DNA from 4 places in the Petroclostridium xylanilyticum genome. Region 1 is predicted to be linked to each of the others. Evidence: predicted binding sites of a transcription regulator. Region 1 holds the regulator's gene; each other region holds the start of a gene.
What was found. Region 1 encodes LexA, which represses DNA repair genes until DNA is damaged. Its sites were predicted from a motif close to CNAACANNTGTTNG; they were not measured.
Positions count from the first base shown of each region.

Region 2: the regulator LexA is predicted to act here: its motif matches at 1,987-2,000, upstream of uvrB (excinuclease ABC subunit UvrB).
Region 3: the regulator LexA is predicted to act here: its motif matches at 1,451-1,464, upstream of CIB29_RS07125 (putative DNA modification/repair radical SAM protein).
Region 4: the regulator LexA is predicted to act here: its motif matches at 2,658-2,671, upstream of recA (recombinase RecA).

Region 1 covers NZ_NPML01000007.1:26,016-30,222, forward strand. The annotation lists gene CIB29_RS03350 (DUF1638 domain-containing protein) at 1-28, opposite strand, end outside; gene CIB29_RS03355 (DUF3189 family protein) at 244-702, opposite strand; gene CIB29_RS03360 (methionine gamma-lyase family protein) at 868-2,160, shown strand; gene lexA (transcriptional repressor LexA) at 2,225-2,860, opposite strand; gene yneA (cell division suppressor protein YneA) at 3,028-3,339, shown strand; gene CIB29_RS18830 (hypothetical protein) at 3,432-3,608, shown strand; gene CIB29_RS03375 (tyrosine recombinase XerC) at 3,653-4,207, opposite strand, start outside.
Region 2 covers NZ_NPML01000004.1:43,557-47,763, forward strand. The annotation lists gene CIB29_RS02150 (DUF6873 family GME fold protein) at 70-822, shown strand; gene ytxC (putative sporulation protein YtxC) at 933-1,847, shown strand; gene uvrB (excinuclease ABC subunit UvrB) at 2,052-4,034, shown strand; gene uvrA (excinuclease ABC subunit UvrA) at 4,055-4,207, shown strand, end outside.
Region 3 covers NZ_NPML01000012.1:40,448-44,654, reverse strand. The annotation lists gene CIB29_RS07130 (iron-containing alcohol dehydrogenase) at 231-1,376, shown strand; gene CIB29_RS07125 (putative DNA modification/repair radical SAM protein) at 1,521-2,834, shown strand; gene CIB29_RS07120 (TIGR03915 family putative DNA repair protein) at 2,835-3,569, shown strand; gene CIB29_RS07115 (DEAD/DEAH box helicase) at 3,809-4,207, shown strand, end outside.
Region 4 covers NZ_NPML01000004.1:178,075-182,281, reverse strand. The annotation lists gene CIB29_RS02825 (RNA-guided endonuclease InsQ/TnpB family protein) at 1-809, opposite strand, end outside; gene CIB29_RS02820 (IS607 family transposase) at 793-1,410, opposite strand; gene recA (recombinase RecA) at 1,589-2,623, opposite strand; gene CIB29_RS02810 (competence/damage-inducible protein A) at 2,792-4,036, opposite strand; gene CIB29_RS02805 (L-lactate dehydrogenase) at 4,201-4,207, shown strand, end outside.

The DNA of each region.
Region 1 (4,207 bases):
TAGGCTCATCGTGAAAACCTTGCCTCATATAAGTAATATCGATAAAGTTCTTCGACTTTGCTGCAATCAAACTTAGCTCTCGAAATAATACTTTACAAGCAATAACCTTTAACCTCACATTATCACTTCGCTTTGCTGCATTAAGATTAAGATATTGGATAATATATTCTATATAATTTGAAAGAATCCTTTTATAATAGTAAAAGAAAATATTATTTTACAAAAAATCATAAAATTTCTCATCTATTCTTTGTAAAGACGATATTTTACATTTTTAACCACTTCTACAATATTGTAATATGCATCCAATGAACCTTTTATTACAATTGGTCTTCCAATAGCAACCATGCCACACCCTCTGGATAGAAAACCTCCAATTTTCATTAAAAGGTTCACATTAGTATGAATATTAATTAATTGTAAATTTCCTTTATTTCCTAAAATGTCATTTAAGCTGTTTAATGCCTGGATGACGATATTTGCACTAAAGCGCCTTCCCATAGTGCAAATGACTGTTCCATGATCATCAATTCCCACAACCTTGATTAAACCCCATTCTTTTTTACAAGAGGTATCAAAATTTGTTTTTTCTATAATTTCTTTTGGGTTGGGAATTCTGTCAGAAGGCAATATTCCTAAATGAATATGGGCAGCCAGAACAGAGGAATGCGATCCTCCTGAACAATGATATATGATAATCATTCTAATCCTCCATAGTGCGATTTTTAATTATTAAAAATAGTAGTCTTTATTGTTTGCTGATTTATATTCATTTATTCAGGCTTTTTTCCTAAGATATTTACACGTTGCTTAACATGCATACTTATGTTAAAATATACGCATCACTAGAAAGGATGATCTATTTATATGCAAAGAGATATAGCTGATTTGTTATTTCAAGAATTTAATATAAGCAAAAAGACTTATATTTTATCAAAAGAAGTAGAAGAGCAAGTTGCGGATAAATTCAGCGAAATAGATTACATAAGCCGGTTCAACCAGTATAAAGTATTAAAAGCTTTTCAAAACAATCATATTAGTGACAGTCATTTTGTAGAAACAACAGGATATGGTTATGACGATTTAGGCAGAGATGCTTTAGATGCTGTTTATGCAGAAACTTTTAGAAGTGAAGATGCATTAGTCAGGCATCATATTGTTTCCGGCACCCACGCTCTTGCACTATGCTTATATGGGGTTTTAAGGCCGGGAGACACATTGATTTCAGTTACAGGAAAACCCTATGACACCTTGGAAGAAGTAATAGGTATAAGGGGGAAAAATAATGGATCTTTGAGAGAACTGGGTATAAAATACCAACAGGTAGACCTTACACCCATGGGAACAATAAACTATGATGAAATAAGTGCTTCTATTGATAAAAATACAAAAGTAGCAATGATTCAGAGATCTAAGGGATATGATTGGAGACCTTCTTTAACGGTAAAAGAAATAGAGAGGTTAATTCATACCATAAAAACTATTAATCCTGATACAATATGTTTGGTAGACAACTGTTATGGTGAATTTGTTGAAACCATTGAACCTACAGAAGTAGGAGCTGACCTGGTTGCCGGATCGCTGATAAAAAACCCTGGTGGCGGTTTGGCTCCTACAGGTGGATATATTGCGGGGAAGAAAGAGTATATAAAATTAGCTGCTTACCGTCTGACATCACCAGGAATAGGGAAGAAGTGTGGGGCATCCCTGGGGATGAATCGACACCTCTTTCAAGGATTTTTTATGGCTCCGCATATTGTTTCACAAAGTTTGAAAGCAGCCATATTCTGTGCGGCGCTGTTTGAAAGGCTTGGCTTTGAGGTATGTCCTAAATCTGATGAAATCAGGACAGATATTATCCAGGCAATAAAATTTAATAACCCGGAACTGCTGATAAGCTTTTGCCAGGGAATACAAAAGGGTGCTCCCATCGATTCCTTTGTAAGACCTCAACCATGGGATATGCCGGGTTACGACTCTCAGGTTATTATGGCTGCGGGAGCATTTATCCAGGGATCTTCAATTGAATTAAGTGCAGATGCTCCAATCAAACCTCCTTATATTGCCTATATGCAAGGAGGGCTAATCTGGAACCATGCTAAATTGGGAATTATCATTGCACTTCAAGATATGATGGACAAAGGTTTATTAAAAATATAAATATACTTAATAACTGCAAGAAGGTACTGCACGGACAGTACCTTCTTTATATAATGCAATTGAACTAAAGTTTTCTAAAAACACCAATAACTTTTCCAAGTATTGAAACTTCCTTAACAATGATAGGATCCATAAATTGATTTTCAGGTTGCAATCTAAAATATCCGTTTTCTTTATAGAACCTTTTTACTGTTGCCTCGTCTTCAATTAGTGCTACAACAATATCACCATTATTGGCAGTATTTTGTTTTCTTATAATCACTAAATCACCATCTAATATTCCGGCATCAACCATGCTTTCTCCGCTTACACGAAGCATAAACACATCACTGTTCTGGGCTAATTCAACAGGTAAAGGAAAAGTATCTTCAATATTTTCCACGGCTAAAATAGGTTGCCCGGCAGTAACTTTTCCTAATATCGGAACCTGAATTAGTTCCCTGGCAGGCATAATATTGCTCAATGAAGGATTTTTACGAGCTTTGTTTTCTATAATTCTCAAAGCTCTGGGTTTAGAAGCATCTTTATGCAACAAGCCCTTTTTTTCTAATCTTTCCAAATAACCATGTACTGTAGATGTAGATTTCAATCCGACAGCACTGCATATTTCCCTGACAGAAGGGGGATATCCTTTTTCCTCAATTTGTTCATTTATAAAATCCAATATCATCTGCTGCTTTTCAGTCAATTTTTTTTGCATAAATCAGGACACCTTTCCCATTAAATTTTAATGTCATTATAACATATGTTACACAATATATCAAACGAATGTTCGTAAAAATTTTAAAAATTTATTGACTTAGAACAAATGTTCTGGTACAATTAACCACATAGAACATCTGTTCGTTTTGGTGGGGAGGAAGAAATATGAGAACTAAAACGCAGCTCAAGCTGAAGATTATTAATAAAAAGCGCTTTGTAACATTTATTACTTCAATTTTAATCCTTTCAGTCATTCTAACTGTTATGTTTTTTGCCCAAACATCCGTTCGAGGTCAAGCTGAAAGTAATTATATTTATGTACATATTGCTACTGGAGATACATTATGGGATATAGCATTACGTTATAATCAAAACCATAAGGATATTAGAAATTTTATTAATGAAATCATGCTGGAAAATAATATGGAAACTGCAATGCTCACTCAAGGGCAAATACTTAGAGTTCCTGTTAAATAACTAGTTACTTTTTTATGATTGTATGATATACTAAAAGAAATATATGGTTAAAATAATACTATTGATGTTATGATTAGAGTTGGAGGAAAGCAATGCCACGTAAGGAATGTATATTAGAAGATAGATTGTGTACCAACTGCGGAGATTGTAATATGTGTGATATAGATAGCAGTAAAATTTGTACCAGCTGCGGAAAATGTATTGATGATGATGCGGATTACAGAGCTATCGGAATTGATGACATATTAGAATTGGAAGTAAATAAATAGGGAAGGGAAGAGCGACAATGTATCCGGAAGGGGAAAGGGAGTTATTATTCCCCTTCCTTTATTATGTTTGCCAACGGATTTTGGTCTACGGCATTTCGCAATTGTTCATTATCTACATGCGTATAAATTTCGGTGGTGGATAAGTTTTCATGGCCCAAAATTTCCTGTAATGCTCTTATGTCAACTCCACCGTGTTTATACATTAGTGTGGCGGCAGTATGACGCAACTTATGAGTTGAATATTTTTCAGGATCCAGCCCGGCTTGTTTTATATACTTCTTTACAATATATTGAACAGTTTTATTGCTAATTCTTTGTTTTCTCTCACTTAGAAAAAGGGCATTTTTATCTTTAACGCCATTGACAGGACGTACACGCAAATAGTTATTGATAGCATTAATACAAGCCTTATTAAGGTATATTGTTCTTTCCTTATTGCCTTTGCCAACAACTGTTAAAGTATCATTTTTAATTTTATTTAAGTTTATACTTACAAGTTCAGAAAGCCGTAAGCCACAATTTAAAAATAACGTCAGTATCGCGTAATCTCTTTCTTTATATTCACCATTTATTGCATATAGTAATTGTTTACTTTCTTC
Region 2 (4,207 bases), on a different contig from region 1:
TGATAAATTGATAATTATGGACAGATTAAATAACTTTTGCATTTTTAATTGATTCATGGGGGTATTATAATGACAGAGTTTATTAAGACACCATTTATTCCTGAAAGAAAAGTAAGCCATGTTCTTATAGACGGAAGGGCATCAGCTGATATACTGTCAGGCTTGGAGGATTTAGGGATAAAGCCAATCCTTACGCCTTTATCTGCCGGACTGTATGAGGCAGTAACCAATCATCCTGATATGCTTGTACATCCTGTAGGAGACAATATTTTGGTAGTAGCACCTGATGTATATGAATTTTTTAACTCAGTACTGGAGCCATTAAAATTTAGATTAATTAGGGGTAAAAGTGTATTAAAAAGTAACTACCCTGAAAATATTGCATATAATGTAGCAAGAATAAATAATTTAGCTTTTCACAATATAAGATATACAGATCCGGTTATTAGACAATATTTTGAACAACATGGCGTTAAAATGATTAATGTAAAACAAGGCTATGCAAAATGTTCAACATGTATCGTCAGTGATCATGCGATTATCACTTCGGACAGAGGAATAGCACGAACTGCCGATAATTACAATATTGACGTATTATTGATTACCCCCGGACACATACTATTACCTGGATTAAATTATGGTTTTATAGGTGGAGCAACCGGGTTAGTTTCAAAAAATTTATTGGTTGTTGCAGGAATGCTAAACAATCACCCAAATTATATTGATATTGTTGAATTTTGTAGTAAATATAATGTAAGTGTCAGAAGTTTGGGTAAAGGACAAGTAATAGATATAGGGTCCATCATACCTATATTGCATTAAGTACTAAAAAGACGGTATTATACTTATTTATTTGGTTTTATAGGTAAAACATAACACTGCATACAACAAAGTACTTAATCATATAATACACTTGAAGGGATGTGAATTTAATGGAGTATTTATATATAGGAATGTCTGATGAAATAGAAGAAGTAAAAAATATGATAGAAGACACACTAACAGATTTAAAATCAAAAGACATATTTGTAGAACTAAGGCAAAAAAAGTCCAATGATGTAAATTTTTTGGAGGTTGAAATTAGTTCGGAAAATAAGTTAAATAGTTTAAAAATTCATATAGCTAATGTCCTTTCTGAATATATTATTGAAAAATACGAACAAAAATTTATCAGCCGTATTATTAATTCAAATTATTGCTATTTTAACTCAGGAGAGCGAAGAGAAATCTTAAGGACAGCATTAAATAATGTCCTGGGGGTTGAAGAAAAAAATATTTTCAATAATTTATTTATGTTAAGACGAAAGAACATTGTAGCTAAAAAATTACTTGAATATTTTGAAACATCTAATGAAATTATTTTAGACGGTTTTGTAACATTCCGGTTAAAGGATTATATAAAAGAACTGGAAGACGTAGTAGATAAGGCAGTAGATGACTACTTAATGGAAAAGGAATATAGAGAATTTATCCGGTTGCTAAAATATTTTGTAGAGATTCAGGAACCCAAATTTGATACAGTGCATGTGCTTGTAGGCTATGATAATAGGTATATATTGCTGGACCATAACAGAAAAGAAATTACTAATGAATGTATCCAGGATTTTATAAATGAAGTTTCTGAAGGGGAAATTAACTATGATGATTTATTGGTAAGTTCTTTAATAACCCTGGCGCCTAATAAAATCTATATTCATATGATCAAGCAAATAAAAAACAGGGAACTTATAGAAACTATAAAGAATGTTTTTTATGGAAAAGTAATTTTCTGTTCAGGCTGCGACCTATGTCTGGTTAACAAAGTTAGTACAAACGAAGTAAAAATAACCGATTATATGCACAAATAAATAATGATAATAACTAAAAACATTATGCTAATAGCATGATGTTTTTTTATTGAAGAATATTATGGAAAGAACGTTGCGGAAAAGCTTAGAGCCTGTTAATAATATTCTTCAAATACAAAATATACGACCATTGAATGACAAAACATATGTTTGCTTTTTTTGGTACATATGGTATAATTACAAGGGAATATGTGAGGTGGCAATATGAAGAATGGATTTGAAGTAATATCTGAATATAAACCGCAAGGTGACCAACCTAAAGCAATTGAGCAGCTTAGCAGTGGGATAATAAAAGGTTATAGAGGACAAACCCTGCTGGGAGTAACGGGCTCAGGAAAAACTTTTACCATTGCAAATGTTATTCAACAGGTACAAAGACCTACATTGGTCTTAGCACATAACAAGACGCTTGCGGCTCAATTATGTAGTGAATTTAAAGAATTTTTTCCTAATAATGCTGTCGAATATTTTGTAAGCTATTATGATTATTATCAGCCTGAAGCATATATTCCTCAAACTGATACTTATATTGAAAAAGATGCATCAATAAACGATGAGATAGACAAACTCAGACACTCTGCCACTGCGGCATTGTTTGAAAGAAGAGATGTCATTATTGTTGCCAGTGTTTCGTGCATCTATGGATTAGGGGACCCTATAGATTATAAAAATCTTGTGATTTCTTTACGTCCGGGAATGATAAAAGACAGGGACCAGGTTATCAAGAAGCTGGTAGAAATACAATACGAGAGAAATGATATAAACTTTGTTCGAGGTAAGTTCAGAGTCAGGGGAGATGTGCTTGAAATCTTTCCTGCCAGCTCTAGTGAGAAAGCGTTGAGGATTGAATTTTTTGGTGATGAAATTGAACGGATTACTGAAATAGATGTACTTACAGGTGAAATCACCGGTATTAGAAATCATTGTGCCATTTTTCCTGCATCCCACTATGTTACTACACAAGACAAAATGGAGAGGGCAATAAAAGCTATTGAAAAGGAATTGGAAGAAAGGGCTGCTGAGCTTAAAGCACAGGGCAAGCTGGTAGAAATGCAGAGGCTGATACAAAGGACGAACTATGACATAGAAATGATGAGGGAAGTCGGGTTTTGCCAGGGGATTGAGAATTACTCCAGGCATATCAGCGGAAGAGAAGCTGGAAGTGCTCCTTTTACATTAATTGACTATTTTCCAAAGGATTTTCTGTTGATAGTGGATGAATCCCATGTTACATTACCTCAGGTAAGAGGTATGTATGCAGGAGACAGGTCAAGAAAAGATTCGCTGGTTGAACATGGTTTCAGGCTGCCTTCTGCCTATGATAACAGGCCGCTGAACTTTGAAGAGTTTGAAGAAAGAATTAACCAGGTTATATTCGTAAGTGCAACTCCCGGAGATTACGAACGGCAGCATTCTTCTAAAATTGTGGAACAAATTATCCGTCCAACAGGATTGGTGGATCCGGAAGTAATTGTAAAGCCTGTAAAAGGCCAGATTGATGATTTGTTAAGTGAAATTAACAAACGGATAGAAAGAAAAGAAAGAGTGCTGGTAACTACTCTAACAAAGAAAATGGCAGAAGATTTGACTGATTATTTAAAAGATATGGATATAAAGGTGAAGTACCTTCATTCTGATGTTCATACAATTGAAAGAATGGAAATTATCCGGGATTTACGTCTTGGGGTTTTTGATGTGCTGGTAGGAATAAACCTTTTGAGAGAGGGGTTGGACCTTCCGGAAGTATCCTTGGTTGCTATACTTGATGCAGATAAGGAAGGGTTCTTACGTTCAGAAACATCGCTTATTCAGACGATCGGTAGAGCAGCAAGAAATGTTAACGGTAAAGTTATTATGTATGCTGATTCCCTCACTGATTCCATGACAAGAGCAATTAATGAGACAAACCGTAGAAGAAAACTCCAGATGGATTATAACAAACAGCATGGTATTATTCCTAAAACCATTGTAAAAGGAATCAGGGATGTTATAGAAGCAACGAAAGTTGCTGAAGAGGGTGAAAGATATATCGTAGGTAGAAGTATAGAAAATATAGATGGTACTGCCGATATCGAAAAAATTATTGCACAGCTTACTGAAGAAATGAAACAGGCAGCAGCAGACCTTCAGTTTGAGAAGGCTGCAATGCTGAGAGATAAAATTAATGAATTGAAAATGAGGAATTGAGAAAAAGGTGAAGGTAAATTATGTCAAGAAACAGTATTTTTATAAAAGGTGCAAGAGAACATAATTTAAAAAATATTGATGTTGAAATTCCGAGAGATAAATTTGTTGTTTTGACAGGTTTAAGTGGTTCGGGAAAATCTTCTCTGGCATTTGACACTATTTATGCCGAAGGA
Region 3 (4,207 bases), on a different contig from region 1:
CTAATAATATGAAGGGTTTTTCATTTACCAGTTCCATAAATAACTGTAAGTTGATGCAAAAGCAAAACTGATATATATTATAAATAGTTAGTTAAAAAATTAACTAGCAATAACTTATATATAATACCAATTAAAAACTTATAGTTAGTAAATTGTTTTAAAGTCAGTTGTCAGTAAATAACATTGTCTAAAGCAAATGTAATGACAAGAGAGGGGATTATTAAATGAATCTGCAATGGTTTAGAGTACCAAAGGATATTGTATTTGGTGAGGGGACACTAGGATATTTAGCACAATTAAAAGGTAAAAAAGCAATGCTGGTAACAGGCGGAAATTCAATGAAACGTTTTGGTTTTCTGGATGAAGCAAAAATGCATCTGGAAAAAGCCGGAATGGAAGTAGAAATATTTGACGGAGTAGAACCTAATCCATCGATTGAAACAGTAATCAAGGGTGGCAAGGCTATGTTAGAATTCGAGCCGGACTGGATTGTAGCAATCGGCGGAGGGTCTGCACTGGATGCGGCTAAAGTAATGTGGGCATTTTATGAATATCCGGAGTTAAAATTTGAGGATATTATCGAGCCGGGTTCTATGCCAAAATTAAGAAATAAAGCACAGTTTGTTGCTATTCCATCTACCAGTGGAACTGCTTCTGAAATTACAGCATTTTCAGTAATTACCGATACTCAAAAACATATTAAATATCCGATTGTATCCTATGAAATCACTCCGGATATTGCTATTCTTGATTCAAGACTTCCTGCAACCATGCCTCCACATATTACTGCCAATACCGGATTAGATGTAATGACTCATGCGATAGAAGCCTATGTATCAACAAATGCAACGAGTTATACAGACCCATTGGCTATGGAGGCAATTAAATTGGTGTTTAGACAGTTACCGGTTGCATATCAAAACGGTAAAGATTTGCAAGCGAGAACCGATATGCATAACGCATCCACCTTATCCGGAATGGCATTTACCAACTCTTCTTTGGGATTGGTACACAGCCTGGCACACAAAATTGGAGGAGAGTTTGGTGTTACCCATGGTTTAGCGAATGCCATCCTGCTTCCTTATATTGTACAGTATAACCGTAAGGCAACAAATAAATATGAAGAAATTGAAAAGCAGCTTGGTTTCCAAGAACTTTCAGTTGCTTTAAAAGAATTGAATAAGAAGCTGGATATACCTCTTGCATTCAAAGACGTTACAGAAGTGGAGATTACGGAAGAGAAATTCCTTGAAGTATTGGACCGAATGGCTAAAAACGCCTTTGAAGATCCATGTACACTGACAAATCCAAGACAGTCCAGCGTTGAGGATGTGAAAATGATTTATAAGGCAGCATTCTACGGAAATGACCTGTAATCTTTGATATAGTAATAGGCCGGTGACAGCACTTTGTCACCGGCCTGAATTGTGAATAAAAATATAAAAACAGGCGAACATATGTTTGAATTATTTAAGATTTTATGGTAAAATTTTCTCATAAACCTGTTGGAGGTATTTACCATGGAAATTCAAACTAAATTAAAAATTTTATCAGATGCTGCAAAGTATGATGTTTCTTGTTCCTCTAGCGGTAGTTCGCGAAAAAATCAAACCGGGGGTATTGGTAATGGTCACCTTGCCGGAATTTGCCACAGTTGGTCGGATGATGGAAGATGTATCTCACTCTTAAAAATATTATTGACTAATTACTGTGTTTATGATTGTGCTTACTGTGTAAACAGGGTAACAAATGATGTTCCCCGGGCCGCATTTACTCCAGAGGAAGTAGCTGAGCTAACCATTAATTTTTACCGGAGGAATTATATAGAAGGATTATTTTTAAGTTCAGCAATATATAAAAGTCCTGATTATACTATGGAATTGCTACTTAAAGCAGTTAAAAAACTGAGAGAAGAGTACCGGTTTAACGGATACATCCATTTAAAAGGAATTCCCGGTGCAGATTTTCGCCTTATTGCAGAAGCAGGGAAATTTGTAGACCGTATGAGTGTAAACATCGAGCTGCCGTCTCAGCAGGGACTTAAATTGCTTGCGCCCCAGAAAAGCAAGGAATCCATTGTAAAACCAATGAATTTTATTTATTCTCAGATTATACAAAAGAATGACGAGAAAAAAAGGTTTAAAAAAGTTCCATTATTCGTTCCGGCCGGACAAACTACGCAATTAATTATAGGGGCTACCCCTGACCGAGATTTGAATATATTGAAGCTTTCAGAAAATCTTTACCGGCGTTTCAGTTTAAAAAGGGTGTATTACTCCGCCTATGTGCCCGTAGCAAGCAATCCCAATCTGCCCAGCATAACTACCAAGCCTCCTTTAATAAGGGAACACCGGCTTTACCAGGCTGACTGGTTGTTAAGGTTTTATGGCTTTACTGCAAATGAACTATTAGATGAGCAAAAACCTGATTTTGACATAGAGCTAGACCCTAAATCCGATTGGGCCATCAGAAATCTTGGGATGTTCCCGGTAGAAGTCAATCGCGCCGATTATGAGATGCTTTTGCGAGTACCGGGAATAGGTGTCAGGTCTGCATTGAAAATTGTAGCTGCCAGGAGGACCCACCCGTTATCCTATGAAAGTCTCAAAAAGATTGGAGTAGTATTAAAGAGAGCAAAACATTTTATAACCTGTCAGGGGAAGTTTTACGGTGAAGTAGGATTAAATGACAAGCTTATCCGGCAGTGCCTGGTATTAAAAAAACAGGAAAAACCCGATAATGCTTCCCGATTTGAACAGCTTTCCATATTTTCTTTATTACCGGACGATCCAAAGCCGGAAGATACTTTAGCCAGCATAACGGGGGAATTTTGAATGCTCAATTATATTTATGACGGAAGTTTTGAAGGATTATTAACTGCTATTTATGAAACTTATTATCGGCATGAGATACCTGAAAATATCCTGCCGGAACAAAATCTACAGGAACAGCTGTTTTATAAAAATGTACATATTGTTACTGATATTGAAAAAGCAGATAAAGTGTATGATTCCATCAGGGAAAAAATATCAGTATCGGCATTGCAGCATGTATTTTATGTGTTTCTTTCAGAACTGGCAGGTGCAGGTACATGGATTTACCAATATTTGCGGTTTGGATGGAAGGTTGGGAGGGAGGTTGACCTTTATATAACCGATGACCGGGTTTTAAAAATACATACCATAAGCCGGAAGGTAGCCGTTGAACGACACCGCATGCTTGGGTTAATCCGGTTTAGATACCTGGAGGGTGACATATATTATGCCCCCATAGAGCCGGATTACAATATTGTGGGATTAGTAGCCCCCCATTTTGCAAAACGCTTTGCCGGTCAAAACTGGATAATTCACGATGTAAAAAGAAATCTTACGGCTTTATATAACCAGAGGGGATGGATTATAACTGACATAAATGTTAATTCTGAGCTAAACTTAGAAGAAAAAGAAAAGGATTACCAAACACTCTGGAAACAGTATTTTAAAAGTATTGCTATTGAGAGCAGGGTCAATCCAAAGCTGCAGCGCCGGTGCATGCCTGTACGTTATTGGCGGTATTTAGTTGAGAAATGATATATATTTTCAACTTTACAATATTTATCCTGAAATGTAATAAGACTTAAAAAGGATATCTGTATGTTGCAGCAGGTGGCATTAAAGAAGGCTGGTTCAAACTCGCAGGTTTCGGCGTAAAGGAGATGAACATAAGTTTAAGGTTTGAATAAATAAAATTTTTTTCCTACTGTTGCCTAACTTAGCTGTCTTTGTATATAATCTATATAGTTGGTATTAAATTTTGGAAGAGGGATTTTATGTTTCAAATTGCAATTACAGACAGGATGATTGAAAATCTGGCTGCTAATTCAGTAACTTATCAAAGAGGGCTTATGTACTATATGAGCAAGCGGGTTGTCCATTTTGACTTCGATGAGGACGACCTGCGTATCGATGCAACAGTTATAGGAAATGAAGAATATGATGTAGGCATTTTTTTGGGGGAAAATGGTTCAATATGCGGCTTGTTCTGTACCTGTCCTGCTTTTGAGGGCTATCCGGGTGCGTGCAAGCATATTATAGCAGTATTAAAAACAGCGCAGCAGAAGTTTCAAAATAATAAAGTGATACACCTCGTTCGGGATAATAGTATGGCCAATGAAATCTTTCAGTTTTTTGAAGGTCTTAGGGAAAAGCCAATGAAAGAACACATACAA
Region 4 (4,207 bases), on a different contig from region 1:
TTAATAATGTTTTTAGTTTTCTTATAACGGTTTACACCTCCTTCTTTTTGTTTTTCATATTTTCTTGATAATTTACGTTGGAGTCTTTTTAATTTTTTATTTAATCTTCTTATTTCTTGACTCTTATTAATATTAGGTATTTTTCTACCATCATTAATTACTGCTAAATCTTTAACTCCTAAGTCAATGCCTATTCCATCTGAATACTTTTGGTTGTTGGTAGGTTTATAATCAATACTTACGGTTATAAACCAATTAAAACCATCAAATTTTATTCTTGGATTATAAAATTTTTCCGCTGTTTGTAATTCGATTCTATTTTCAGATAGTTTAATCCATCCTATCTTTTCAAGTTTTACTTTATCACCTTTAAATTTTAAATGTCCTAAATCTTCTCTGTGATAAAACCCTTGTTGTACATCTTTTTTGCTTTTAAATTTTGGATGTCCTTCTAAATCATAAACTGTCAATTGTCTACCTTGTCTTAATGCTTTTTTCTTAGTTTTTTCAGAATAATGTTTATTTTCTATTCTGAAAAAGTTTTTATAAGCTATGCATAAATCCTTTATTGCTTGTTTTGGTATTTGTGCTGAAACTTCATTTAACCAATTATATTCAGGATTTTTCTTTAGTTGTGTTAGTTCCTTTCTTAACTCTTCATCGTTTATAAACTTGCCACCGTTTTTAAAATTTTCTAATTGCTTAGATAAAGCCCAATTATAAGCCCATCGTGCTACATCTGCACATTTCTTTAATAAAGTCTTTTGTTTATTGTTAGGTAATAATTGTACTCTAATTGTCTTTATCATCTTCGGTCAACTCCTCAATCATTTTACGTGCTTTGTTTGCTCTTTTACCTTGAAGTTTACAAGAAAATACAGTTATTATTTGCACTAAATCTTCAACAAGTTCTTGTTGTTCAGTTTTTTCTGTACTATCTATTACTTCAATTTCACATCCATACAGATTAGATATATATTCCACCAATTCAAAACCAAATCTTAACAATCTATCTTTATAAAGAACAACGACTTTTTCAACTTCATTGTTGACTATTTTTCTTAATAATGTTCTTAATCCTTTTTTAGTATAATTAATCCCACTGCCTATATCTTCAATTATTTCATAATTTTTATTTTGTTTGTCTAAATATAATTTCATGTTTTCAACTTGTCGTTGTAAATCGTCTTTTTGTTTATACGAAGATACTCGGCAATATCCTATAATAACTTTTGATTTTTTATCTTCTTTAATATTTAATACTTGTTTTAATTGGTCATGCGAATAATATCTATATCCATTAGCACCTGTATGATGTGGAATAAGTAATCCTTTTTTGTCCCAGTTTCTTAATGTTTGAGGAGTTTTTCCAACTAATTTAGAAAACTCATGTATAGTATAATACTTCACATTAACCACCTCTAATTGTATTAGACTATACTAAATTATAAATGTCAACATTAATTTATGACTTTTTATAACTTTTTATTAACTGTTGTCAACCTCCAGAGCATCATAAGATTAAATATTTTCTTTAATAATGATAGCCTCCCTACGTTATAGAGAGGCTATCATTATTATACATGTGTTATTCAGCTTCTTCAATAATATTATCGGGAGATGGCAGACTTTTTAAAAATGCCAGGTTGAAATTCTCACGAATTTTATTTTCAATTTCTTGCGCTATTTCCGGGTTTTCTTTTAAATACTGCTTTGCATTTTCTCTTCCTTGCCCCAATCTGATATCACCATAAGAAAACCAAGCTCCACTTTTATTAATGATATCAATATTTACTCCAGTATCCAGAATATTTCCTTCTCTGGAAATTCCCTGCCCATATATAATATCAAATTCTGCTTCTTTAAAGGGAGGAGCAACTTTATTTTTTACGACTTTTACTTTTGTCCTGTTTCCTATCATATCATTTCCTTGTTTCAAGGTTTCCACCTTTCTAACATCCAGGCGGACAGAAGCATAGAACTTAAGAGCCCTACCACCGGGAGTAGTCTCAGGATTACCAAACATTACCCCAACTTTTTCTCTTAATTGGTTAATAAAAATAGCTGTTGTCTTTGACTTGCTAATAACTCCTGCAAGCTTTCTAAGCGCTTGAGACATAAGTCTTGCCTGCAGACCTACATGAGCATCTCCCATTTCCCCATCAATTTCAGCTTTTGGAACCAACGCAGCTACAGAGTCAATGACAATAACATCAATAGCACCGCTTCTTACAAGAGCTTCAGCAATTTCTAACGCTTGTTCTCCGGTATCCGGTTGTGCTACAATAAGATTTTCTATGTCAACACCTAACTTTTGAGCATAAACAGGGTCAAGGGCATGTTCAGCATCTATAAAAGCTGCTTCCCCTCCGGCTTTTTGTGCTTCAGCTATAACATGTAAAGCGACAGTAGTTTTACCTGAGGATTCGGGGCCAAAGACTTCTACAATCCTTCCCCTGGGAACTCCGCCAACGCCAAGAGCAATGTCAAGGCTGAGGGCTCCGGTAGATATAGCTTCAATATTCAGATGAGTGGTTTCTCCCAATTTCATGATTGCTCCTTTACCAAATTGCTTTTCAATTTGACTAAGAGCCATTTCTAGTGCTTTTTTCTTTTCTATCATCATTTTCCCGCCTTTATCATTAATTAATATCACAAGAACAAATGTTCTTATTCATTATATCCTATTTACACGTAAAGGTCAACTAATTTTGTAAAATATGGGTATATATTTTTTAGTTGATGAATGTTGTGAAAAGAACGTTATGAAAAGGCTTAGAGCCTTAAATTCTTACTTTGTTTCACCGGTGAGAAGGTATTTTCTTAACATATCTAAAGCATTCATAACGGTTATGTTTCTGATTCTTTCTCTATTCCCAACAAGCCTCAGTTCATTATACCAGCACTTTTGTTGAGTAGCCATTCCAACATATACAAGCCCTACCGGTTTTTGCGGGGTTCCGCCCCCAGGACCGGCAATACCGGTAATGGAAATTCCTATATCTGCTTTAGATCGTTCCCTTATACCTTTAGCCATTTCCAGCGCAGTTTGGCAGCTAACTGCTCCGTACTGTTGTAAAGTATCCTGTGATACTCCTAATAGATTTACTTTCGATTCATTACTGTACGTTACTACACCTGTATGAAAACATTTGGATATACCTGGTGTACTTGTAATTTTTTCAGCAAGTAATCCTCCTGTACACGATTCGGCAGTTGCAAGGGTTAAATTTTTCTCCATAAGAAGTTTACAAGTTACCTCTTCTAAACTTTCTTCTTCTATCCCATAAACCATTATCCCAAGCCGGTTTCTTATTTGTTCTTCAACAGGCGCGATAAGACCTTTTGCAACCTCTTCGCTTTCACATTTAGCAGTGATTCTCAAAGTTACTTCACCCTGTTTTGCATAGGGAGCTATAGTAGGATTACTTTGATTTTCAAAAATATCAATCAATTTTTCCTCTAAAGAAGATTCTCCAATGCCAAATATTCTTAATACCTTTGAATATATCGTATATGGTGATTTTTTGAGTAAGTAAGGGTATACGTATTCCTTAAACATGGGCTGCATTTCTTTAGGTGGTCCTGGAAGCATAATTACGATGTTATTGTCTTTTTCGATGATACATCCTGGTGCTGTTCCATTATTATTAGGCAGTATTATACTTCCCTCAGGCAGAAAAGCCTGCTTTTCATTATTGGAAGCCATCACCCGGTGCATTTTGGCAAAAAATTCTTTTATTTTATCCAAGCTTTCCTGATGAAGTTTTAACTGAAGATTTAGCACCTGAGCAATTGTTTCCTTTGTTAAATCATCTTTGGTAGGGCCAAGGCCGCCTGTTAGAATAACAATATCCGCCCTTTTTAGTGCGGTTTGCAGTGTTTCTTCCAAACGTTTCTGATTATCTCCTACTACCGTTTGAAAATATACATCAATTCCCAGATTTGAAAGCTCAACGGATAAAAATTGTGCATTAGTATTTAATATTTGACCCAAGAGTAATTCAGTTCCTACAGCAATGATTTCCGCGTTCATAAAACCAGCCTCCTTCAATATTTTTGACTAATATAAAGAGTACTACTGTATAATTTTAGCACAATTTATTAAATTTATCATGCTATTTTTGTTAATTCTTTATTGTACTGGGTATACTTTTATAAAGAAAAACTGTTTTTATATTATATCGAGGAGGTTATCATATGCTTC